3 regions of the Paenibacillus sp. PastF-3 genome follow, and region 1 is predicted to be linked to each of the others. Evidence: predicted binding sites of a transcription regulator. Region 1 holds the regulator's gene; each other region holds the start of a gene.
What was found. The regulator Rex, encoded in region 1, represses fermentation and respiration genes when NADH is low (regulators of the CRP and FNR family bind a similar motif). The targets are predictions, from matches to a motif close to TTGTGAAATATTTCACAA.
Positions count from the first base shown of each region.

Region 2: the regulator Rex is predicted to act here: its motif matches at 4,061-4,078, upstream of M2444_RS13090 (flavocytochrome c).
Region 3: the regulator Rex is predicted to act here: its motif matches at 2,941-2,958, upstream of nirB (nitrite reductase large subunit NirB).

Region 1 covers NZ_JARXWM010000002.1:591,272-599,744, forward strand. Annotated here, with positions in the region: gene M2444_RS06675 (AAA family ATPase) at 1-847, opposite strand, end outside; gene M2444_RS06680 (hypothetical protein) at 840-1,382, opposite strand; gene M2444_RS06685 (cell wall elongation regulator TseB-like domain-containing protein) at 1,788-2,306, opposite strand; gene M2444_RS06690 (amidohydrolase) at 2,476-3,777, opposite strand; gene M2444_RS06695 (redox-sensing transcriptional repressor Rex) at 3,764-4,417, opposite strand; gene dinG (ATP-dependent DNA helicase DinG) at 4,549-7,410, opposite strand; gene M2444_RS06705 (tetratricopeptide repeat protein) at 7,547-8,188, opposite strand; gene panD (aspartate 1-decarboxylase) at 8,300-8,473, opposite strand, start outside.
Region 2 covers NZ_JARXWM010000005.1:309,008-317,480, forward strand. Annotated here, with positions in the region: gene M2444_RS13070 (helix-turn-helix transcriptional regulator) at 13-690, shown strand; gene M2444_RS13075 (MalY/PatB family protein) at 727-1,899, shown strand; gene nhaC (Na+/H+ antiporter NhaC) at 1,984-3,471, shown strand; gene M2444_RS13085 (RidA family protein) at 3,486-3,875, shown strand; gene M2444_RS13090 (flavocytochrome c) at 4,094-5,644, shown strand; gene M2444_RS13095 (ABC transporter ATP-binding protein) at 5,759-6,601, opposite strand; gene M2444_RS13100 (ABC transporter permease) at 6,618-7,379, opposite strand; gene M2444_RS13105 (thiamine-binding protein) at 7,376-7,669, opposite strand; gene M2444_RS13110 (hypothetical protein) at 7,832-7,984, opposite strand; gene M2444_RS13115 (ABC transporter substrate-binding protein) at 8,151-8,473, opposite strand, start outside.
Region 3 covers NZ_JARXWM010000003.1:160,708-169,180, forward strand. Annotated here, with positions in the region: gene M2444_RS07980 (formate/nitrite transporter family protein) at 1-5, opposite strand, end outside; gene nirD (nitrite reductase small subunit NirD) at 58-378, opposite strand; gene nirB (nitrite reductase large subunit NirB) at 411-2,834, opposite strand; gene M2444_RS07995 (hypothetical protein) at 3,052-3,762, opposite strand; gene ric (iron-sulfur cluster repair di-iron protein) at 3,909-4,658, opposite strand; gene M2444_RS08005 (hypothetical protein) at 4,856-5,587, opposite strand; gene M2444_RS08010 (winged helix-turn-helix transcriptional regulator) at 5,838-6,155, opposite strand; gene M2444_RS08015 (hypothetical protein) at 6,280-6,603, opposite strand; gene M2444_RS08020 (Gfo/Idh/MocA family protein) at 6,629-7,564, opposite strand; gene M2444_RS08025 (TVP38/TMEM64 family protein) at 7,729-8,349, shown strand; gene msrA (peptide-methionine (S)-S-oxide reductase MsrA) at 8,449-8,473, shown strand, end outside.

The sequences.
Region 1 (8,473 bases):
CACCGGAAAAGCCATAGGCTTCTTCTGCGATTTTATCGAGACTCACTTCTTCATGAAGAGGTTTATTCTTAGCATGCAATTCCAGAATCGATTTGCGGCCCTTCTTGTCAGGCATGTCCACTTGAATATGACGATCAAACCGTCCAGGACGTAGCAATGCCGAATCCAGCATCTCTTTGCGGTTCGTTGCAGCTACCAACAGAATACGCGGTGTCTCATTATTATAAATACCATCCATTTCAGTCAGCAGCTGATTTAAGGTCTGATCATATTCACGCTGCTGCCCACCTTCACGCTTACCGCCAATTACATCAATTTCGTCTATGAAAATAATAGCGCTTTGCTTGTTCTCTTTAGCGGCACGGGTACGTGCATCCTTAAACAAATCACGAATACGGCCAGCACCGACACCCACATACATTTCCACAAATTCACTGCCTGATGCAGCTACGAATACTGAGTTTGTATAATGGGCTGCCGCTCTAGCCATAAGGGTCTTACCTGTTCCTGGAGGGCCTGTAAGCAGAATCCCTTTCAAAGGACGAATCCCAAATTTACTGATTTCCTCATGCCGGATCAAGAAATCGAGTGCTTCACGGAGCTCCTGCTTTGCATTGTCTTGCCCACCAATTTCTTCAAAAGTGAGTTTTGAAGGTCCTTCCTTCTTGCGTTTCTTTCCAGCACCGGCGTTCACCGTAAGCCCGCCACGTAAATGAGCAATGATAAGTAGTGCAGTAAGCATCCCAGCTGCTATAACTATAGGGAATATATTAATACCTAAAAAAGCCATGAAAATAAACAGTACAGGAATAAATCCGATTAAAATTTCTTTAAGGTATTTAGGCATTATTCCATACCCCCAAGGTCGCAGGTTTGCGTGGTAAAATTATAAATTTGCTTTCTTTCCCGTTACTCAAGCTTACATACACGTTTGTGTCGTCGATTTCAGTTGTTGCTATCACATCTTTATAGTCGGTATTCTGCTCTTTCAATCTATCAAGTTCAGCAGGTATAAGAGTATATTTACGGCTCTCCATCGCTTCAGCTACAGAGAACAACGCTTTATCCCAGTAATTATCCAATAATTCACTGGAGTTTTGCTCCACATCCAGTTTAAGTTTACGTCCCTCAATCACTGATTTTCCTTCTTTGGAAACATACGATACCAGATCACGTAAATTCGTGCCCGGCTGTAATTCAAGTTTCAAAGTGACCTCATCACGGTTAATACTAATATGTGAAGTATTCACTCCTTCATAGCCTGATACTATCTTTTGGAGTGGTTCCTGTAAAGCAAACTGACGATATAAAAAGAATCCTCCGAATAATAGCGTAGCGGACAGTAGAGACGTTATCAGTACAGGTACAAGACGTAATTTCAAGAAACGTCCTCCTCTCAAAGATGACAAAACGATAAACAGGATGATCCAAAATCACAGCCGTTAATGCTCATCAGAGCCTAACGTTCTACTACTACTCTTCTAATTACAAACAGTAGTATATCACAGGTGTATATACGAAAATGATAAAAAGTGTGAATATATTTAAAATTTTATTTTTTAAATATTTCCATTTCATTAAAAATATTGATTTATTTCGACAAAAACAGGCCTTTATCTCTAATTAACAGGCCTATTTTCGTATGCGGTTTTGACGACAATATATAAAAACTACTCTTATAGTATATCACATTACGTATACTTTTAGTGTATCAATCTAATATGTTATATAAAAACAAGCGAACCATAAATAGTCCGCTTGTTTCTCCTAAAGTAATTTTGTTTAACTTAGCGGCTAGGTAAACTGTATCCTTCACCCATTCGAGCCCCATCTGAGAACCGATAAAATTGATAATAATACCGACCGCTTTGTTTATAAAAAAGCTGCCAAGCATACTCTCCGTTATACACCCCCGGTAACAACCGTTCAATGCTAATATCCGGGAGATCGGCTTTTATAAGACTACGCATTTTTTCTTCAGAGGTCCCTTTACTTAGTTCCTCGGCGAATACTGCGTCGGCGCCTTCGGCAAACTTCCCATCTACAGTAAAGCGTACCCAAACCATCAACTCGGTCCCGGATTCATTCTTCCCTGTTAAGACCCAGTAGACTGCATTTTCATCCCACACGGATTTCTGTGCTTTAGTTACCTCTGTTAGACCCGCGCTGGTTTTGGCGACATCCTTAGCGATATCTCGCTCGTTCCATTGATCTTTCATAATATAAGCATAGAACTGGATGAGTCCGAACAGAAGGAGCAGAATCAGAACTGACCCCAGGAGGATCCATTTTTTCCTTTTCTTCAAGGTACAGCTCCCTTTCTAGTAATATATCTTTTTTGATTATATAACACACCCGTGTGTTTATCCAAAGTTTCATATCTCTTTCAATGATCTAATGATCAGAAACACAAAAGGCTGTAACTTTGCAATTGCAGAAAGTCACAGCCTTTCAGTTATTTGTTATGATCTTAGACTATCGTTTAAGCAGTCCATCAAAGGCTTCTTGCGCCTTACGACGGATGGCTTCCTCATCTAGCGTTACACATTGTCCATGTTTAACAACCTGTTTACCATTCACCCATACATGCTCAACATCCTTGGCACTGGCAGAATAAACAGCGTGAGACAACAGATCTGTGTGTGGGAGCAAATGCGGCTGGTCTATATCAATAGCAATAAAGTCAGCTTTCATACCTACAGCGAGTCTACCCACATCATTTAAAAAGATAGACTTCGCGCCATACTCCGTAGCCATACGTAGAGCTTCCGGAGCCGGAACAGCCGTAGGATCACCACTTACACCTTTATGGATGAGTGCTGCAAGACGCATTTCTTCAAACATATCCAAATTATTATTACTTGCCGCTCCATCTGTACCCAGTGACACCTTCACTCCGGCCTTTAGAAGATCCGTAACTCGAGCAACTCCACTAGCCAGCTTAAGATTGCTTCCAGGGTTATGGGATACACCTACATCATGACGAGCCAGTATCTCGATCTCTTCATCATTCAAATGAATACCATGAGCGATTATAGACGGACGTGTGAACATTCCAAGCTTCTCTAAATGCGCTACTGGTCGCAGTCCGTAATCCACCACATTCTGCTCCACTTCGCGTTTCGTTTCGGACATATGGGTATGCATCGGTAAATTCAAATCATGAGCCGCCTGCACAAACTTAACAAAGAAGTCTGGTGGGCATGTATATGGGGCATGTGGCGAGATCATTGTCGTAATTCTACCTTCAGCCTTACCATGCCAGTTACGCGCAAAAGAAACCGCTTCCGCAAGCTTCTGATTTTGTACTTCTTCTGGACATAGACCGATTACGCCTCTCATTAATACGGAACGAATACCTGATAATTCGACGACCTCCGCTACTCGGTCCATATGATCATACATATCCAGGAAGGTTGTAGTGCCACCTTTCAGCATTTCAAGTACAGACAAGGAGGTTCCCCAGTATACATCTTCTCCGGTGAACTTCTCTTCCATCGGCCACATCTTCTCCTGAAGCCACACCTGAAGCGCTAAGTCATCTCCATAACCACGAAGCAATGACATTGCGGCATGGCCATGCGTGTTTACCAGACCTGGCATAAACAACAGACGACTGCCATCAACAACTTGCACATCGTCTTCTATTAAAGGCTCTTCTTTTCCTATGTAAGTGATCAAATCATCTTCAATAGTCATATATCCACTAAGAACCGGCTCATCCGTTCCCGGAGTAAGAAAACGCCCGCCCTTGATAATCGTTTTATTGCTCTTCATTTCTGCTTTCTTCCTTTCCATCCTTCAAATAATAAGCAAGGCTTTGCAAATCTGTTGTAAAATCAGCAGCATGAACCCGGATATTCGATGGTGTTTTTAGAATCACTGGTGCAAAATTTAAAATCGCCTCAATGCCAGACTCAATGAGAATATCCGCTACATTCTGCGCTTCTGAATCAGGTACTGTAATTATCCCAATTCGAATACCTTGCTCACGAACCGTCTGACCAAGCTCCTCCATCGGTTGAACGGTAAGTGAGTTGATTTTCCGCCCTACCTTAGGCGCATAGGAATCAAATATAGCGGTAATCTTCATAGTATCTTTCAAATAAGCATTATAATTAGATAATGCATGTCCAAGGTTACCGGCACCCACTAAAGCCACATTCAGTTGTTGATCCAGCTTCAGAATATGACGGATTTTCTCAATAAGATAAGTTACGTCATACCCGATACCTTTTCTGCCGAAATCTCCAAAATAAGCTAAATCTTTGCGAATTTGAGCGGGATTCAAATCAAGTTTCTGTCCTAGCTCTTGAGAGGAAACGGTTAATATTTCACGTTTCTGAAGATCATTTAGGAAACGTAAGTACACAGGAAGTCTGCGAACAACGGCTTCTGATATTTTTTCCGATTTCATAATTTACCTCCTAATGTAAGTAATATTCTTTACTAACCTTATACTAATTCGTGTACCTCGTCTCAATGAAGAGCGGTATTCTTATACCGCCCTTCATTGTAGAGTGATTAATATGATCGATGACGTTCTTTTTAAGAAACGCCTCCGTCTTCCAACCACTCCGCTATACGAGGAACCATTTGATCCGTAAGCATATGCTCCATTTTTGGGCCAGGCAACGAATAGAGGAAATATTTCCCATAGTGAGATTCGATCACCCTGGTGTCATACACAATAACAATACCCCGATCTTGCGCTGTCCGCACCAGCCTTCCAAATCCTTGCTTAAAGCGAATAACCGCCTGAGGAACAGACAACTTCATGAACGGATTCTTTTTCTGGGCTTGTAATAACTCAGACTTCGCTTCCGCTAGGGGGTGGTTTGGCGGTTGAAACGGGAGCCTCACGATGGCCAAGCATGTTAATGCTTCACCCGGAATATCAACACCCTCCCAAAAGCTGCTTGTTCCTAACAGTACAGAGGCTGCACTGTCCTGAAAACGGCGGATCAGCTTGCTACGGCTGCCCCCCTCCACGCCTTGACCCAGCACCGTGATCTCTTGTGAGGCTAGAGCCTCTTTCAAAGGATCGTAAACCTGGCGTAACATCTTGTAAGAAGTAAACAGGACAAGCATCCGCCCGCGTGTTGTAGTCGCTGCTTCTGCTAGTGATTGTACGAGTGTATCAACAAATCGGGCATCGCCCACACTGCCCTTCACACTAGGGAAATCCCGTGGAATAACTAACAGCGCCTGCTCCCGATACTTAAAAGGAGAAGGCAGGAGTGATGTCATCAGACGCCCCTCTTCCGCAGCTTCATTAAGTCCGAGATTATCAATCATAAACTGGAACGATTTATCAACAGAGAGTGTCGCCGAAGTTAGCACGATACTTTTCTTTTTGTCGAAAAACAGCTCCTTAAGCTGAGTACTGACATCAACAGGAACGGCATACAGCTGTAGCGATTTACTGCGATAATTTCCATTCGCCTCCAGCCAATATACTACATTCTCATCGTTTAATCCCATAAAAAACCGTACTTGCTCACGTATTGAAGCTAAATCCTTAAATAAGCCGCTAATATCGGTAACTAGACTATCTGAGGAAGATTGACCTTCTTGATCTCGCATTTCATTAAGCATTTTATCACCTTTACGGATAATTTCGCTTAATGTCAGATTCATAGTATTCTCTAAAGCAACCAATTCATCCCAATCTTTCGGTTTACGGGTAGGAAGTAGCCGCATGACTAACTGGCCAGCTTCTCCCGCTGCTGCATCGCTGCGTTCCGGCAAGAGGCTGAATAGTTTATCACTAAGCAGATCCCAGGTTTCTTTTATGGTAAGCAGGTCCGGATAGATTCTATCGATCACTCCGCTCCATTCAGAAGCTTCCTCACTGCCTGATGACTGAAGCATTTGGCGAAGCGTAGGAAGTTGGCCATTTCGACTATCCTTATAAAGACGCGATAGTGTATGTGCCACCGTGAAATGCTTCATATGCATGCCTAAATGCTTGCCAGCCACGTCCTCCAGATGATGGGCCTCATCAATTACAAGATGTTCATAAGCCGGAAGTAGCTGGTGCCCAGCCTTAACATCTGCGAAAAGCTTAGAGTGGTTCGTAATGACTACGTCTGCAATACCAGCTTCATGCTTTGCCCGATGGTAATAACACTTACGGAACCAAGGACAGGAGCGCCCCAGACAAGAATCGGTATCGCTAGCCACCGTCTCCCAGAAATCTCCTCCACGACCGCTTAAGTTGAGCTCTTCGTCATCTCCTGATTCGCTTTGCGTCAGCCAAACGATCATCTGAGCCGCAGTAAGCGCATCTTCCCTCGGACTGACAAAGTCTTTTTTATTAATTTTATGTTCGAACTTACGAAGACACAAATAATGCCCTCTGCCCTTAAAAATTGCAGCTTTAAATGGAAATGGAACTACCTGTGTTAATAAAGGAATATCCCGCTCACGCAATTGATCCTGCAGATTAATAGTATGAGTGCTGACCATAACTTTTTCATTCGTGCGAACGCTTTGGTATATGGCAGGCAACAAATAACCAAGTGATTTGCCGGTTCCTGTCCCTGCTTCGATCAATAGATGTTTGTCTTCGGCAAGTGCCGTCATTACCTCTTTGATCATAATATCCTGAGCTTCTCGGCTTTCATACTGCGGCAAAGTTTCTTTAAGTCGTTTCGTTACTTCATCCATATAATCTGTAAAAGATAAATTCTGTAGCGGATTCTCAGCATGCTCGTCTCGAGGTGGAGCTAATTCGTTCCAGTCTCCTACAGCAAGCGCTAATTGACGATAAAAAGTCAGATCACCTTCGGGCTGAAGCGTCTCCGCTTCCCGTTCACGCAGCAGACCATCGAAATACCAACCAAGATCACTATCCTCTTCCGTAAACAGCTCACAGAGTCTCTGGATCGTCAGCAGAGGCAAATCGTAGAGCTCCTCCAGACATTTCAGCAATACAAGAGCAGTTGCGAGTGCATCACTGTCTGCCTGATGCGGACGCTCATGCGTCACACCAAAATGTGCACTAACTGATCCTAGTTGATAGGATGTGAGGGAAGGAAAGCAGATTTTCAGAAAATCAATCGTATCTAAAATCCGTCCTTGAAATGGTAAATACCCACATCGGTCTAAAGCATTTTGCAAAAAATGGAAGTCGAATGCGACATTATGCCCTACAAGCACAACATCATCCAAGAGTGGAACAAGCTCCATCATCATCTCATCCAGCTCAGGTGCATCCTTTACATCATCGTCGGTAATCCCCGTTAGACCAGTTATAAAAGGAGGTATCGGCGTTCCGGGCTTGACGTAGGAACCATATACCCGGGAGATGGACCGGTCTTCTTCTATAATTGCAAGGCCAACCTGGATGATTTCACCCACGGATTGGGTTCCCGTTGTTTCAAAATCAAGCACGGCAAATTTCATTATAATTCTATTCCCTTTCAATTGAGACTCTTAATCAGCATAACAGAAGTTGCGAAAAAAGGCGATGCACACCACTGGTTCAGGGGATGCATCGCTTGAATGAAAATGCGGAATAATAAACCGTAAACGTAATAATTTACAATAATGAAACAAGCTGATTTCCGAAATGAAGCTTACCTCCTCGGCGGCGGCAAACCTCCAAATTCACAGTCGGTTCAGGAAGAGCCGGGTCAAGTTGCAAAGAAAGGCCAAACAGCTCCTGTGCTTCATTGAAACGTTCCTGTGAGGCCCGGATACAGCCTAAAGCATTATACACCATGGCTTTGAGCTTGGTTTCCCTTATCAAACCGAGCATATGGTTCAGATGACTCCAAGCAGCCTCCCCTTCCCCTTCTTGAAGGTAAGAGATGGCTAAATATAATCGAGCAGCCAGGCTATCCGGATATTGTACAATAACTTCCTTAAACTGCTCAATACATTTTCCATACATCAAGAGCTTATAATACCCCTGACCTCTGACAAAAGTATCCATGCACAGCTCGGGTGCTTCCTGCTCTGGCACTTCCTCTTCGACCACAGTCGTAAAATCTACACTTTCACGAAAGTGGCTTAGCTTCTCTGCAAAGGCCAGCCATTCATCCATGACTTTATCGCTAAGTCGATGCAGCATATTATAATTGCATAAAAGCTCATTCCGGCGGGCACCCTCCGCTGTAGGGTAATCTGTAACGATCTCCTGAAGCACCTTGTTCATTTCAGCAAACAAATGTTGAAACATGGGCTATCCCCCCTTACTGAAGATGAAATCAGTTCAGCTTGCCTGACTTCATTTTCTGCGAGATCGGGGTCTTTCATCCCTGCCATTCATTACATGGCGTAAGTCCATCCTTTAAGCGATTGTAGCATGCAGTTCGTGATCGGCCAGCTTCACGGGTTTGTTGTTCTCATCCACGAATACCACTGTTGGCTTATGCGACTCCAATTCTTCTGAGGACAGCATCGCATACGAAATGATAATTACTGTATCTCCCGGCTGAACCAGACGAGCAGCTGCACCATTCAG
Region 2 (8,473 bases), on a different contig from region 1:
TGAAATGCTCACATGATAGAAGATCGCAGCTGTCTAGAGTCCTATTTTCCAATCGCTTCTTTTATTGCTTCAATTATAGGTTCAAAATGTGAGGTTGTTATTCATGATATAAGCAATCCAGAGCGTTCAATTATTTTTATTGAGAACGGATACATTAGTGGGCGTAAAGTAGGAGATAGTTCAACAGATCTCGTGCTTAAGCTGTTGAAAGATGAGTCCTACCGTGAGCAACCGTTTATTGCTAACTATAAAGCGCGTGGTTCGCAAGGTCAGGTATTTCGCTCCGCTACTTATTATATTAAAAACAGCAGCAGCGAATTGGTCGGTATGATGTGTATTAACATTGATGTCACACATATGGAGGTTGCAGCTGAGTGGATACAAAACATTTTGCAAGGAGGATCAACACTTCCACCAGTACCGTTAATACCACAGCAAGAGGTTGTAGAGAAGCAGACGGAAGAGTATTTACAAGGAAACGTAGATGATCTGCTCCAGCACATGATTGATTCGGTGCTCGGTAAAATTAATGTTCCGGCAGAGCGATTGTCCTCGAAAGAGAAGATTGAACTTGTGAAAGTACTTAACGAGCAGGGCGTGTTTCTACTTAAAGGTGGAGTTTCTCAAGTCGCTAAGACCTTGATGATATCTGAGCCAACCGTTTATCGTTATTTGCAAAAAATTAAGTGAGAATAAACAGAACTCTCAAGAGAGGAAGTGGGCTAGATGACAATAGACTTTGATAAGGTTGTTAGCCGATATGGGACCAATTGCGCGAAATGGGATGGTATGGCGCAAGTTTTGGGCAGAGAAATGATAGCGCTTTCTGTTGCGGATATGGATCTTCAAGCCCCTCCACAGGTGATAGAGCGAGTAACGGAGATGGCGAAGCATGGCATATATGGATATACCGATCCTTTTCCACCTTATTATGAGGCAGTTCAGGGATGGATTAAAAAAGCTTACGATTGGGAGGTTCCGCAAGAATGGATCGTGTTTTGCCCTCGTATTGTGCAAGCGGTTTCTCTGATCATTCAGAACTTCACTCAACCCGGTGATCAAGTGTTAATCCATACGCCAGCCTATCAGCCGGTTGCTAAATCAGTAGAGCTAAATAACCGCGTATTAGTGGAAAGTCCACTTCGTGAAGTGAACGGGCGTTATGAGATCGATTTTGCTGATATGGAGTTGCGGATGCAAGCAGGGGTTAAAATTGTACTGCTCATCTCACCGCATAATCCGGTTGGACGGGTATGGACACGAGCTGAACTAGAACGAATCGTTAGCTTGTGTACAAAGTATGATGCTTATATTGTATCGGATGATATTCATGCCGATTTTATCCATGAAGGTCATGAGCATACGATAATCGGGAAGATATCGACCGAGGCTGAGCAGCGATCCTTTATCTGTACTTCCCCAGGGAAGACCTTCAATCTTGCAAGCCTTGAAATTGCTAACATCGTGATTCCGAATGATCAGTTGCGGGAGAAATTCAGACGTTGTTTACAGCAAGCGGGCTGTCATAACCCCACCTTTTTTGCAGTACCTGCATTAGAAGTGGCTTATACGGAATGCGATGAATGGCTGGAAGAATTACGAGGATATATCACAGCCAATATCGCTTGGGTGAAAGCGTATATAGCTGAATCTATGCCTGAACTTCGCGTGATCGAGTCAGAAGGAACCTATCTGTTATGGGTGGATTGTAGGGCAATCAGTACCAACGAAGCAGAGCTAAAGCAGTGGATCGAGTCGGATGCGAAGGTTAGCGTGAGCTTTGGGACAGGTTTTGGAGCATCAGGAGAAGGCTTTATCCGCTTAAATATTGCGACGCCACGGCCCTTGTTGCAGGAAGCTTTTGAACGGCTGAATCGAGCTTATCCATTAAAAAAGTAAAAATAGTAAAAAACAATTGATCAATGACCTTGAAAGACCTCATTAGTAGCTTTTCTCAGATCCATATCAAGGGGGAAAATAACCATGTCCAAATCAGAATCACCAAGAGTCAAGAAACAGCCGACGATGTTCTTAGCACTATTACCGATTATTACAATGATTGTGTTACTTAGTTTAGGGTACGTGTTGTTTGAATTACCACCTGAACCACTTATCATTACCTCTGCGGTTGTTGCTGGTATTATCGCGATTATTCTTGGTTATAGCTATAACGACATACTAGAATCTATCGCTGGCAAGATCGCGAAAACGATGCCTGCCATTCTTATTCTGATCATGGTGGGTTTTATGATTGGGGCATGGATGGTTGGTGGAACGATCCCAATGATGATTTATTATGGATTGAATATCATTAATCCACAATTTCTGCTTATCACCGCATTTATTGCGACAGCTGCCGTTTCACTTTGTACGGGCACGTCTTGGGGGTCAGCGGGAACGATCGGGGTCGCCTTTATGGGTGTTGGCGCGGGTATGGATGCGAACCTAGCAGCAGTAGCTGGTGCTGTTGTTGCAGGTGCTTATTTTGGTGATAAATTGTCACCGCTTTCAGACACAACGAATATTGCTGCGTTAGCAACAGGTGTCAATCTTTATGAGCATATTGGACATTTACTATATACCACACTTCCTTCATTTATCGTTGCAAGCGTTGTCTTTATTATCACAGGCCTAAACACAGATGCTGCCGGTGCTATTGTTCCAGAAAAGGTTGGAACGATCATGGGAACATTAGATACCATTTATGACTTTAATCTGCTGCTATTAGTACCTGTACTAATCATCTTGTATGGTTCTATTACGAAGAAGCCGACCATCCCAGTCATGCTGATCTCTTCCATGTTCGCTATGGCCAACGCACTTGTATTTCAGGGATTTACGTTGAATGAGGTCGTATCTTCTGTTGTTAATGGATTTAATATTTCTATGGTTCACGTAGCTGGATTTGATTCTGCTAACATTATTGAAGATGTACCCCGTCTCCTAAATCGTGGCGGAATGAACTCCATGATGGGTACACTTCTCATTTGCTTCTGTGCAATCACGTTTGCTGGAACCATATCTCTGACGAAATCCTTGGAATTGATTGTTAATAAGCTTTTGAAGTTCGTCCATTCCACAGGTTCAATGATCGTAGCAACCATTGTTACAGGTCTTACGATGATCGGGGTTACAAGTAATGGTCAGGTATCCATCTTAATGCCAGGTGAAATGCTGCGTGAAGCATATATCTGTCGGGGCTTGCATCCGAAGAATTTGGGACGTACGATCGAGGATTCAGCGGCGATTACCGAGCCTATTCTGCCTTGGACAGCTGCAGGTGCTTATATGGCGGGAACGCTGGGTGTTGCAACGTTAGACTATTTACCTTGGGCTGTTCTCTGTTGGACAGGAATAATCTTTGCGACGATATGGGGCTTTACGGGATTTGGTATCGCGAAGTTAACGCCAGAGCAACAGGCAGAAATGCTAAAGGAATATGACGGTAAAACTAATGAACAAGTTGGATAAAGGAGTCTTTTAAAATGAAAAATATGCATAAAGAAACTGTAATAACAACGGATGCACCAGGTGCAATTGGACCTTATTCTCAAGCTGTAAAGCTTGGGAACGTCCTATATACTTCAGGACAACTCGGACTAGACCCGGTTAGTGGGACTTTTCCTGCTACGGTTGAGGAACAGACGGAACAGTCGTTGCTGAATGTCAAAGCCATACTGGAAGCGGCGGGTACAAGCATGGACCAGGTAATAAAGACGACCGTTTTCCTAAAGGATATGAATGATTTTCTTAAGGTAAATGAGATTTATGGAAGGTTTTTTGCTCAGCCATATCCTGCTCGCAGCGCAGTTGAAGTAGCACGTCTGCCTAAGGATGGGCTCGTAGAAATTGAAGTTATTGCTTATATACCATAAGTGACTAGAAAATAAGGCAGATGGCCGCCCTGAAAAGGGTGGCTTTTTTTGAGTAGTAAGTTGCGGAAATATTGAAAGCAAGAATTTTTATGAAAATTTAAATGAAAATATTCATGAAAATGTAACAGTAAGTATAACTAATTACTAAAAAACCTTCACAAAACAGCATCCTTGCGTTATCATAAATGTGAAAACATTCACAAAGGGGCGTTATAAAGATGAAGAAGACAACAAGTACTGCTCTCATTCTCATTCTCTCTGTCATGCTCGTAATCGCAGGCTGCGGTAACAGTAATAGCAACAGCGCAGGTAATAGTAATGGCAATGAGAACAAAAGTAAGGTAAATGAGACGGCCAAAAATGATAAAGCTGAAGCCGTATCAGGTGCATCAGAAGCTAGTTACACACCACTGGATCAATTAAAAGATAATTATGATATCGTTATTGTCGGTGCTGGTGGTGCGGGAATGTCTGCTGCACTGGAAGCTAAGGCTAAGGGCTTGAATCCGGTTATTTTAGAAAAAATGCCGGTTGCAGGTGGGAATACAAGTAAATCCTCCTCAGGGATGAACGCTTCCCAAACGAAATTTCAAAAAGAGCAAAGCATTGAAGATAGCAATGATAAGTTTTATGAAGAGACGCTAAAAGGCGGTCATGACACGAATGATAAAGAGATGCTTCGTTTCTTCGTTGACAATTCCGCAAGTGCGATCGATTGGTTAGATTCGATCGGAATCAAGCTGAACAATATTACGATCACAGGCGGCATGAGCGAAAAACGCACCCACCGTCCAGAAGACGGCTCTGCGGTAGGCCAATACCTTGTCAAAGGATTGGTTAGAAACGTACAAGAAAAAGAAATTCCACTGTTTGTGAACGCGGATGTTAAAGAAATTACTCAAAAAGACGGTAAGGCTAACGGCGTCAAAGTACTCTTTAATCAAGCTGATGAAAAAACCATTACAGCGAAGGCAGTTGTTGTAACAACAGGTGGTTTTGGATCCAACATGGATATGATATCAAAAGTTAGACCTGATCTGGAAGGATACGTTACGACTAACCAAATCGGTAGTACAGGCGACGGCATCAAGATGATCGAGGCACTTGGCGGAACTACTGTCGATATGGATCAAATTCAAGTTCACCCAACAGTTCAACAAGATAAATCTTATCTGATCGGGGAAGCCGTTCGCGGTGAAGGATCTATCCTCGTGAACAGCGAAGGCACACGGTTTGTAAACGAATTGACTACACGTGATAAAGTTACCGAAGCGATCAATGCACTTCCTGAAAAAGCGGCAACGCTTGTCTTTGATTCCGGCGTTAAATCACGCGTGAAAGCAATTGAACAATATGACAAAATGGGCTTCGTAATCCAAGCGGATACCATCGAAGCATTGGCGAAAGAAATCGGTGTTCCAGCCGATAAGCTAAAAGCGACACTTGATACTTGGAACAGCGCAGTAAAGAACAAGAACGATGCTGAATTCGGCAGAACAACAGGGATGGACAACGATTTGTCCGTTGGTCCTTACTACGCTATTAAGATCGCCCCAGGGATTCACTACACCATGGGCGGCGTGAAGATCAATACGAATACAGAGGTATTAAATAAAGACGGCGCTGCTATTCCTGGCCTGTATGCGGCTGGTGAAGTTACAGGTGGATTGCACGGTCAAAACCGGATCGGCGGTAACTCTGTAGCAGAAATCATTATTTTCGGCCGTCAAGCAGGGATTAAATCTGCTGAGTTTGTACAAGCACAATAAGATTTAACTGTTATTCTGATTAAAACAAAAGAACCGCTTGGGCTAATTGAAGCCCGGGCGGTTCTTTGTTTAATCTCTTGTTTAAAGTGAGTGGAGTGACCTCTATTCAAAAAGCTACTTCCCGCTCTTAGCCTGTTCTTCGCGCATCCACTGTGACAGCTGGCGTTTGAGTTTAAGGAATTCCGGGGAATCCGTAATCTCATCGCGGCGTGGCCGTGGAAATGGCACGTCAACAGTATGTAGGATGGAGCCGGGGCGGCCCGAGAATACATAAATACGATTCGAGAGCAGCAACGCTTCTTCGATGTTGTGGGTGATGAACAGCACAGAGCGGCGATTCTCCTCCCACAGTTCGAGCAGCCAGCGCTGCATTTCACTGCGAGTTAGGGCATCCAATGCGCTGAAAGGCTCATCGAGCAGCATCAACTCCTGCGGAGCTAGCAATGCTCTGAGAAAAGCCGCACGCTGCTGCATCCCCCCAGACAGCATATGCGGGTAAGCCTGTTCAAACCCGCTCAAGCCAACCTTGTCGAGCCACTGGCGCGCTTCTTCACGAGCTCCATCCTGCAGAGCACCTTTGATTTCCCCGGCGAGCAGCACATTATCCTCAATCGTACGCCAAGGGAAAAGCGCGGGGTGCTGCGGCATATAACTGATTTCACCACGTTGACCTGTAACGACCTTGCCGTTCATGAGGATCGTTCCTGCATCAGGCTTCACTAGTCCGCCGATCATATGGAATAAGGTGCTTTTTCCGCAGCCGGAAGGACCGACGATCGAAACGAACTCTTGCTGCTCTACCTTAAGAGAGACGTTGTTCAGCACGTTCGTCTCGCGGCGGCGATGGGTGAAAGACTTGGAGATGCCGCTTACTTCAAGAGCAGGTGGTGCAGTATGAGCTTCAGGAGAGCTTATGATTTCAGTTGTTCTTTGCCCTATTTGCGTCGCTTGAGACATACAGGCATCTTCCTTTCTATGAATTACGGCGTGGTTTCCAGCGAACTAACCATTTTTCGAGCAACGCGATAATAGCAAAAAGTACAAGACTAAGGAGCACAATAATAACAATAGCGACAAACATCCGATCCGTACGATAAGCGGATTTCTGGAGGAGCATATAATAGCCAATCCCTTTATCTGCGCCAATCCATTCAGCGACCACGGCTCCCATAACCGCATAAGTGGCGGATATTTTCACACCGGAAAATAGTGCCGGTATAGAAGACGGAAGCTCCAGCTTGGTGAAGATTTGCCACTTGCTTGCGCCCGCCATTTTCATATAATTCATCATGACCTGATCACTTTGAGACAAGCCGCCCATTGCAGCGACAGCTACCGGGAAGAAGCATACCAGTGTAATCAGTACGATTTTGGGCAAAAGACCAAAGCCAAACCAGATGATAAGCAGTGGTCCGAGTGCGATAGAGGGAACATTTTGACTCAGAATAATCAGTGGATAAAAAGCGCGTCTAGCCCAAGGCAAAAGATGCAAAAGTAGAGCGACGATCAAGCCTACACCTGTACCAATAGGAAAACCGATTAATGTGAGTCGAAGCGTAGCCATCGTATGAGCCCAAAGACCAGAAGCATTACTGGTGGATTCGCGGGCAATATCAGCAGGACTTGGCAGAATCCAGGATTCGATATGGAATAGAGAAACAGATAACTGCCATACGGTTAAAAAGAAGACGACCGCCACAAGGGGCGGCCATATTAGCTTCCAGGTCGATCTCACGGCCGATATTTCTCCGTCAATTTATCCATGCTGATTCCGTTAGGGTTATGAGCAATTTTGATCTGTGAGATCACGCTTGGACTACCAGCTTCGATCAGCGCCTCCTGCATTTGACGAACAACCTCAAGCAGCTCGCTAAGTTCACCTTCCATCGTGGTTTCCAGCGGGTTCACCTGATGTTTAACGCCGGATTTTTGAATAACTTCAATTGCTTTATCGACGTATGGGATGGAATCCTCATTGTTTGGAGTCTTAGGAATTACTTGAATGCTGAGCAATGTGTTAGCCACAATAATCAATCCTCTCAATTTGTATAGGTAAGTTCAAAAAGCCAACTTTGATAACGAAGTGATACAGGAAGCGGATTCGACATCGAATCTTGAACGAACTTGGGAAGTGCGGTACTCACGTAGCACATCACTACGCTCCGTTCCTCCTTCCTCAAGTAACGTTCAACCTTCTTGGTTCTGAAAGCCGACTTTTTGAACTCTCATTGAAGTGGTAAGTTCAAAAAGCCAACTTTGATAACGAAGTAATTCAGGAAGCGGATTCGGCGTCGAATCTTGAACGAACTTGGGAAGTCCGGTACTCACGTAGCACATCACTACGCTCCGTTCCTCCTTCCTCAAGTAACGTTCAACCTTCTTGGTTCTGAAAGCCGACTTTTTGAACTCTCATTGAAGTGGTAAGTTCAAAAAGCCAACTTTGATAACGAAGTGATACAGGAAGCGGATTCGACATCGAATCTTGAACGAACTTGGGAAGTCCGGTCTACTCCGCCGGTAAAAAATCATTCGTGAATGCACTAGCTGCATCCAGCGGTTTGTCCAGCAGCTTCAAATCATACATCCAGTCGCCGTAATTCTGCCAGACCTCGGTTTTTTGCTCTCCCCAGCGGGGGGCGTCGTCTTTATATTTCGGGCTAAGCCATTTTTGGCTGGCTAGGACAAGCTCGGCATCAAGGTCAGGCACAGCTTTGGATAATGTAGCGGCAGCCTCTTCTGGATGATCAATCGCATATTGATAACCCTTCGATGTGGCATTCAGGAAAGCCTTCACCAAATCTGGATTCTCAGAAATCTGCTTCTCGCTCG
Region 3 (8,473 bases), on a different contig from region 1:
AACATAATACTCCACCCCACCGTTTTCTATTTCATCCTTTACTACAAGCTTCGGTGTCTACAAGCTCACTGTCACAATGTCTCCGTCAAGGGAGACTGGATAAGTCACAACGATACCTTGATCCGGTGCCTGAACTTCACCCGTGCGAAGATCTATTTTCCAATCATACAGCGGATCATAAAGAAAGTGACCCGAAACGATTCCTTCAGCAAGCGGCCCCCCTTTTGGATGAGGACTCCGATTCTCAAGCGCATAAATCGCTCCGTCAGAGGTACGAAATACAGCCAGTTCCACATTTCCAGCCACAACTACCCGGCCAATTTGTAACAGGAGATCCTGTACTGATCCTATTGCATACGTTTGTGTGGTCTTATTCATTGCTCTCTCCCCTTCTGTGTGCGTTATATCCGCTAGACTCTTGTTTCTTCAAAAAGCGCAGTACGAGTGCTGCTGTCATTGAGCATTTTTTTCCAAGGATCCGTAACCTGAGTGAGAGCAAAGTCAATCCGTGCTGCCAGCTCTTTGCGGTTATCTTCATTATCCAAAATGACCGTTTGAATCTGCTCAAGTCCCATACGCTCAACCCACTCGGAGGTTCTTTCCAAATAATTGCCGGTCTCACGGTAATATTGCATCACAGCGGAGCACACCTCGATCAACTCATCATCGGTCTTAATTTTGCAGAAAGAGTCAGCGATCCTTGGCTTAATCCCACCGTTACCACCGATAAACACTTCCCAACCACCATCATTACCGACGATGCCAATATCCTTCGTGCAGGATTCCGCACAGTTACGTGGACAGCCGTTGACAGCTATTTTAAACTTGGCGGGAAAATCAAGACGTTCATACTTACGTTCTATGAGCGCGCCCATTGCCAGCGAATCCTGTGTGCCGAAACGGCAGAACTGTGAACCCACACAAGTCTTAACCGTACGTAGCGATTTGGCATAACCATAACCTGATGGCATATCGAGCTCTTCCCATACTTTCGGCAGATCCTCTTTTTTCACCCCGATCAGATCCAGGCGTTGCCCACCAGTCACCTTCACAACTTTCACGTCATATTTAAGGGAGACATCGGCGATTTTCTTCAAATCCTCCGGTGTTGTTACCCCACCATACATGCGTGGTATCACGGTGTAGGTTCCATCTTTTTGAATATTGGCACCCATTCTTTCATTTACAAATCGGGATTCTTTCTCATCCTGATGGGTATCAGGGTTCATCATTCCTAGATAATAGTTAATTGCCGGACGACACTTGGAGCAGCCTTCCTCTTGTTTCCATCCGAGTACATTCATGACCTCTTTTGTTGTTTTAAGACCTTTAGCTGTGATTTCAGCAACAATTTCATCACGGTTAAGCGTTGTGCACCCACAAATACCTTGCTTAGCAGCTTGCTGGAAACTGTCACCTAAGACAAATTGCAGGATTTGTTCTACTACGGGTTTGCAACCACCACAAGAGCGAGTAGCGCCAGTACATGCTTTGATCTCATCCACAGTAGTAAAACCATGTTCAGTAACAGCATCTACGATCGCTTTTTTAGTTACACCGTTACAGCCGCAGACAATTTCTTCGTCCGCCATAGCTTCTACGGATGTACTCTTCTTTGCTCCGCCACCGCAGCAGCCCGTTCCCATGACTTCTGTATAAATTTCATCGGTCATTATCGCGCTTTGTTTTACTAGCTTTTGCAAATTGGCGGACTCCGTCACATCACCGAACAATACTGCACCGACAATCACATTATTTTTGAGCAGAATTTTCTTATAGGTTCTCTTCCATTCATCTTTATTTGAGATCACCGTGTGATCAGAGGAATCCAAAAACTCACCCGCTGAAAATACATCCACCCCAGATATTTTAAGCTTCGTGGAGACAATCGAACCTTCATAAGGCTTGGTATTGCTACCACATAAATGTTTAGCTAGAACCATGCCTTGTTCAAATAATGGAGCCACCAGCCCGTAACACATACCGCGATGCTCGGCACATTCGCCGATGGAATAAACATTCTGCATCGAGGTTTGCAAATAATCATCCACCACGATCCCACGATTTACGGAGATTCCGCTTTCTTTTGCCAACGTCACGTTCGGTTTGATTCCAACAGCCATTACCACAAAATCCGCTGTAAGCATACTGCCATCGCTGAAGCGCAATCCACTAACTCTCTGTTCCCCGGTCAATTCCACCGTTTGTTTGCCCATAGCAAATTTCACACCTTGACGCTCCAGCTCAGCTTGAAGCATCGAGGAGGCATTCCGATCAAGCTGACGCTCCATCAGATCTTCCATCAAATGAACTACGGTAACGTCCATGCCTAGGTTCACAAGACCTTTTGCCGCTTCCAGCCCAAGTAACCCCCCGCCGATAACAGCTGCTTTGCTGTATTGCTTGGCCGCTGACAGCATCGCATCACAGTCTGAAATATCCCGGAATCCTACAACGCCCTCTTTATCACTGCCAGGTACAGGTAGAATAAACGAATTCGAACCTGTCGCAATAATTACCTTGTCATAGGGGACTATCTTCCCGTTATCCGTAACCACTTGCTTCGAGCCTTCATCAATTCGTGTCACCGTTGTTCCCGTGTGTAGAGTTATATTATTGTCTTCATACCAATTCCAGTCGTTTAGGATGATATCATTAAGGGTCTTACTTCCTTCAAGAACATAAGACAACATGATCCGATTGTAATTGGGATGAGGTTCACTTCCAAAAACCGTAATGTCATAAGCTCCACCCAGCTTCAATATCTGCTCAATCGTACCTATGCCTGCCATACCGTTGCCGACTAATACTAGTTTTTCTCTTATCGTTGTCATGGTTAGGTGCCTCCTCAAGCTTATGAATACCTGATCAATCTCTCTTCTACATATTGGAATTATACGTTTCAAATTCAAGTCATCATTGTGATTGCAGTCACTTTAATTGTGAATATTTTCACACTTTAGTGTGCTGATAATTGTTAGATATCTTTTCCACATAAAAAGCCAGATTAACGGTTCTGAACAACCGTTAATCTGGCTTAATGTACGATTTTTAGCGTAAAGTCAATAAAATCTCCAATTCATCTTGAGCCCTGAGCTTCATATCCATTCCATCATCGAGTAGTTGTTTTCCGTTCACCTTCAGCTTCCATTCTTCATTACTTAGAGGGGTATAATCATTGACGGAAAGCACCTTTTTATTATCATCCGCCAATTGTACCCTACTACAGCTTTTGAGCAAATCTCTTACGGTTAAATCTTCTCTAAATAAAATAATATACGTATGATGCAGGTCTACTTCTACACTTCCACCGTTCAAGGTCAGCCTTACTGTTTGAAGTGGTGCTTGATGATCCTTCGACTTCGCGGTGAAGACTAGCTGTGAATCATACCCTACAGTATTATTCCAATCCGCATTCCCAATGATTTGACCGCCCATCTGAAGCTCCCAAACCAATCCCGACTCTAGCGAAAAATCCTTTACCGAAAGAATGCTTGAGTTATCCTCCGCAAATGTGGCAATATTACTACCTTTCAGGAGCTCCATGAGCGATATTCCATTTCTATAACTCCCGCTAAGTAACCTGTCCGATGGTTTAGTAAGCAGTTCATTATCTCCAACCCTTATCGATATTGTCGGTCCCTCTAATCCTGCCGCACCATTATTAGCATTACTATTGCTGTCATTGTTAGTAGAGCATCCACCTATTGTGAATCCGATGACTAAACCTAGCATCAATTTCCACAATGATCGTATGGGCATCCTGACACCGCCTTGTCCCGCCTAATGACCATATAGCGTCTCAGGCTTGTAAAGTTATGTATACTGTCTTTTTAAGGATAACTTAAACAAGCCATGTTCTCAAATAAAAAAGCCCCCTAAGGGGCCCTTTAGAACACTATTCATCTTCACTGAAACCTAGGGAACAATATATTATTCTCCAAATGTACGTGTTCAAAAGTCATACTCTCCAGCTCTTCCAGCCGGGCATATGTCAATCGATAGGTCGTGCAAGCATGCGCCGGTGGAGTGAAATCATCTGTAACACTACGTATTTTTCTCAAAATATCGCCCGCACCATCATGCTCACTCTCCAGCTCAGACAATGACTCACGAAGCGATGTCAGGCCTTCTTCACTAGGATTAGCAGCGTATGTCAACAGCTTAGGAAACTCATCTTCTTCTTCTTTAGCCGTATGCTCGAGTAAATCTTCCTTAAGTGTGTTGAACAAGTTATATAATTCCACCAAATGGGGAGAATCCCCACCATGCACTCGATACACCTTAGTTACATTTTGGCTAATAAGGGGTAGCTCTTCACGAAGATAACGATGGTGTTTGTTAATAATATGGGCAATTAACTCTTCTGAGGATGCAGTATTCCAAGCGATTTCCTCTTGGGGTACTGGATACTCTTGGAACAGCTTGTTTAGATCACCGATGATTATCTCGTGATCCAGACCACGCTCAGCTGCTGCTTCAGCAAGTGGTTTAGCTCCACCGCAACAAAAATCAATCCGTTTTGCTTTAAAATAATCTGCCGCTTTAGGGAATTGCAATACAATATCCCTCACCAGTGCATCTGGGGTAAACCCAGCCTGTACCGATTCTGCTTGTTTCGAATCCGAAATACTATCATTAAGTTGTTTAGTTTCCATTATAGCTCCTCCTTGGGTTATGGGATTAGGTTCTGAATAAATCTTATCCACTTCTTCACCTTAACCCTGAAAGGAACTTTGACTTGTGATTGTACGCACGGAAATTGTATCTTATTTTTGAACGAGATTGGAGAATGTACATACATAGTAAGCGCAAAAAAGCACCTTTGCCTACAAAGGTGCTTTTTCAACTCACTTTATTGCACATAAGCCTGCATATACGTCCGCTGTCCCTTTGAATCCTTCAAATAAGGTCCCAATCCAGCAAAACGGGAGTGATCCATATAAACACCGGTCATCCATCTGCCTTCCGTCAAGCCACCATTCCATTTGAGGACAAGATCTGGTGCGGAAATCCATTCCTGAAAGACTCGTATATTCTGATCTTTGTATTCTTTACATGGCTTAGACCGCTCAATAAGGTGGAACTCATTCAGATAAGTTGGAACGAAATAAGAGGATATCGTATGCAAATCATCATCGTCAAAAAAAGGCTCATCGCCTAAAAAGGGTTTGAATAATACGATATTCTCGTACATGGACCAAATTAAGGCTTGAAGTACCATACTCTGGCGAATGCCGTTATGAAACTTATATTGTCGCCCATGATTCGCCGCATTCACATCTTGTGGAGGTTCCGTGGACTCCAGACAGTGCCGTTCACAACCAATACACTTCCAGCCGGTCGGACTTTGAATCCATTTTTGAAAAATAGTCCCACTATCATTGTTTCCTTTGTAGAGTGAAGAGATAATGCTGTAAGGCACGCCAATCCACGCATCCCATAAGGAATCAGGAAGATGGCTATGCAGCATGAACAACGTCTTGTCATAGATGAGCTGTACTTTGATAGAAGCATTCTCTAGCTCAGCAACATCCTTTTTTCCATACGTTATTTCCCGGGAAAATAGGGTCGTCTTCGTCTTCATCTCCCTCGCCTCCTAACAGTTTTGCTATGCCTGTACTCCAGCTGAGTAGATTTGAGCAAAAACCAATACGCGAGCGCTTCCATTCAAGGATCATACAATGTTTTTCTATTATATTACAATTATTTTTAAACTGTGCAAGTTTTTTTCAAGCATAAAGGATTGGAACACAACTGTCACTGTCTAATATTTAGAAACTGAAAAGCCCCTTTTCCACCATTTCGGAAAAAGGGCCACAACATTACTGTGAATTTTAGTCAACCCAGCTCTCAGCCCAAGACTGAATCTGCTGCATAACAGGCTGCAACGCACGGCCTTTGTCTGTTAATTCGTACTCAATACGTACGGGTGTTTCTGGGTATACATGCCTAACCAGGATACCCTCACCTTCCAAATCCTTCATCCGCTCGGACAGCATCTTATCGCTCATTGAAGGAATGAGGCCGGAGATATCTTTAAACCGCTTCGGTCCACTCATCAATGTCTGAATAATAAGTCCATTCCAACGTTTGCCTAAGAAAGAGAAGGCTGTTTCAAATCTGGGACACATCGCAAATTGATGTTCTTCCATTGTTCTCACCTCTCACTTGCGAAACTTACTATTAGTTAGTATATATAATATTAACACATTTTAACCATGATGAACATCGTTTACCGAAAAAAGTTCATCTGACTCTATTATTATATCCCCAATGTCAATCCCCCACAGGTCCTTTAGATCCCCTTTGAGCAATCGCTTCAGTTACGATTTGTGCCAAGTCATCATTTCCAAAAAGTGAAAGTACACCCAGAACGGTGTCATCAGAAATGTCTCCCGCTTCCTCTGCGGAAACCGTGAGGGCAAGTGCCTGACGCAAGGCTTCATTCCCTTCCTGCTGCGGATAAGCCTGCAAGTATAGCGCATGTGGATCAAGTCCATTATTTACACACCACTGAGCGAATACAAGAATCATCATCTCTTCTTCGCGCTTATAGCTTTCGATGATCTGTTCCTCCACTAATTTACGGTTATCCTCCATATATTCTTCTCCTTTCTCAGAGACCTCATTCAGCAAGCTGTGCCGCCAGCATATGACTAGGCAGTACCGCTGAAGCAGCAATGCTGCATAGCTCCGGTGTATTTATGTTGCAAAGAAAATTATTCACCACTCCACTAAAACCTCTTCTATCCAGTACAGTATCCCAGCTTCCAAAGCCTTGAATATGCGGTAAGGTATCTTTTTCAAAAAGAATGGCCTTGTCTAGATCCACTACTTCCACCGATCTACCATTTCCGTGCAGCTCAAGCTTCTCCAAATCCGCACCGGCTTCACGAACCATACTGTACATCCCTACTGCACTATGTTTCCAGGCTAGCATTCCAGATGCCTGTAGCAGACGACCATCTCCACTAGATTGAAGATGACTACGAAGCAGTTCATACTGATCTCCACATAACCACAACAGCAAATCAAGCATATGGATAAGATCATCATGCACAGTTTCGCGGCTGGTGCTTGTCTGTAGCTTCGTTCGATGTTTAATCGCACTGCAGTGGCTAATTCCACCGACTTCCTCAAGCCATTGCTTGGCGGTGACATACATAGGGGCAAACCGGCGGTTAAAGCCCACTCCCAGCAAAAGCCCTTTATCTTGTGCTAGCTCTGCCATCCTTCTGGACTCTTCAAGATCATAAGAAAGTGGTTTATCTACATATACCGAAATCCCACGTTCGAGACATTTTGTTACTATATCATAATGAGTAGTTGTTGGGCTATGTACAAATACTGCATCCAGATCCCAAGATAACAGCTCTTCCAGATTCGTCGTCCCTTTAGGAAAACGATAGGTATGAACAGCCTGCTCCACCGTTGTCGATGAATGGCTGAGAACACCCACTACCTCGGCATAATCATGCTGAGAGAGCAGTGGCAAATATACTTTACGGGCGATATTGCCGATTCCTATTATGGCGACTCTTTTACGTTCAGGTACAATCACTGATCCATCCCCCTCTAACATTTCAATATCTCGATCTTTTCTCTTTGTTCTCTACAAATGCTATTATACCTGCTTCTCATTCTCTGACAATTGATCTTTGCTTCAATATTTACTTCATATCCCGTATGATGAGATGAATGAGTGGAAGAAGGGGCATATTATCTATGAAGAAATGGTTCTCGATTGTTCTTTATGTTTCGGGTACAATCCTTGCGTTTATCTACAGATATGACATCCTAAGCTGGATGAAAGAGGATCATAATCTTTTCAGTTCTATAGGGTTTGCAACTTTACTGGCCTTGTTTCCAGTTGTCCCTTATAAAGCTGTCATCGGATTCTTCGGTTATGCATACGGAAGTTTAGTGGGAGCCTTGATTTGCTGGCTAGCTACTAATTTGGCTGCCGCAATCCTGTTTGGAATTGTGAAGTACTTATTTCAAAGCCAAGCTAGAGCTTATTTAGCCTCCATTCCCGCACTCGAAAAGTTCACAGTAGGCATTGAGCGGCGACCTTTCGCTTCGATTGTCCTAGCACGACTCGTGCCAATCATTCCCCAAACAGCGGTTAACATCTACGCTGGAGCTGCTGGACTGCCTTTTTGGAGCTATATTGCAGCTTCCGGCATTGGAAAAATACCAGGGATTGCATTATACGCTTTCCTCGGGAATCATCTCTTCCAGGACCCTGTAAGTGCGATTATTGCCATCATCGCCTATGCCGCTGTGCTAATTATTGCCGGACTGAGCTTGCGTCCGCGCGCTCAAGAAGCGAAGAATAACAGATAGCGAAAGAACTTATCGGTTACAAACTGGCAGGCAGTTAGTATTTGCTTTATAATTAAATTGTGATCTATTTAATTGCATTATGTGAATGGAGGGATATCAATGAGTGAACATCAGACTAACCATA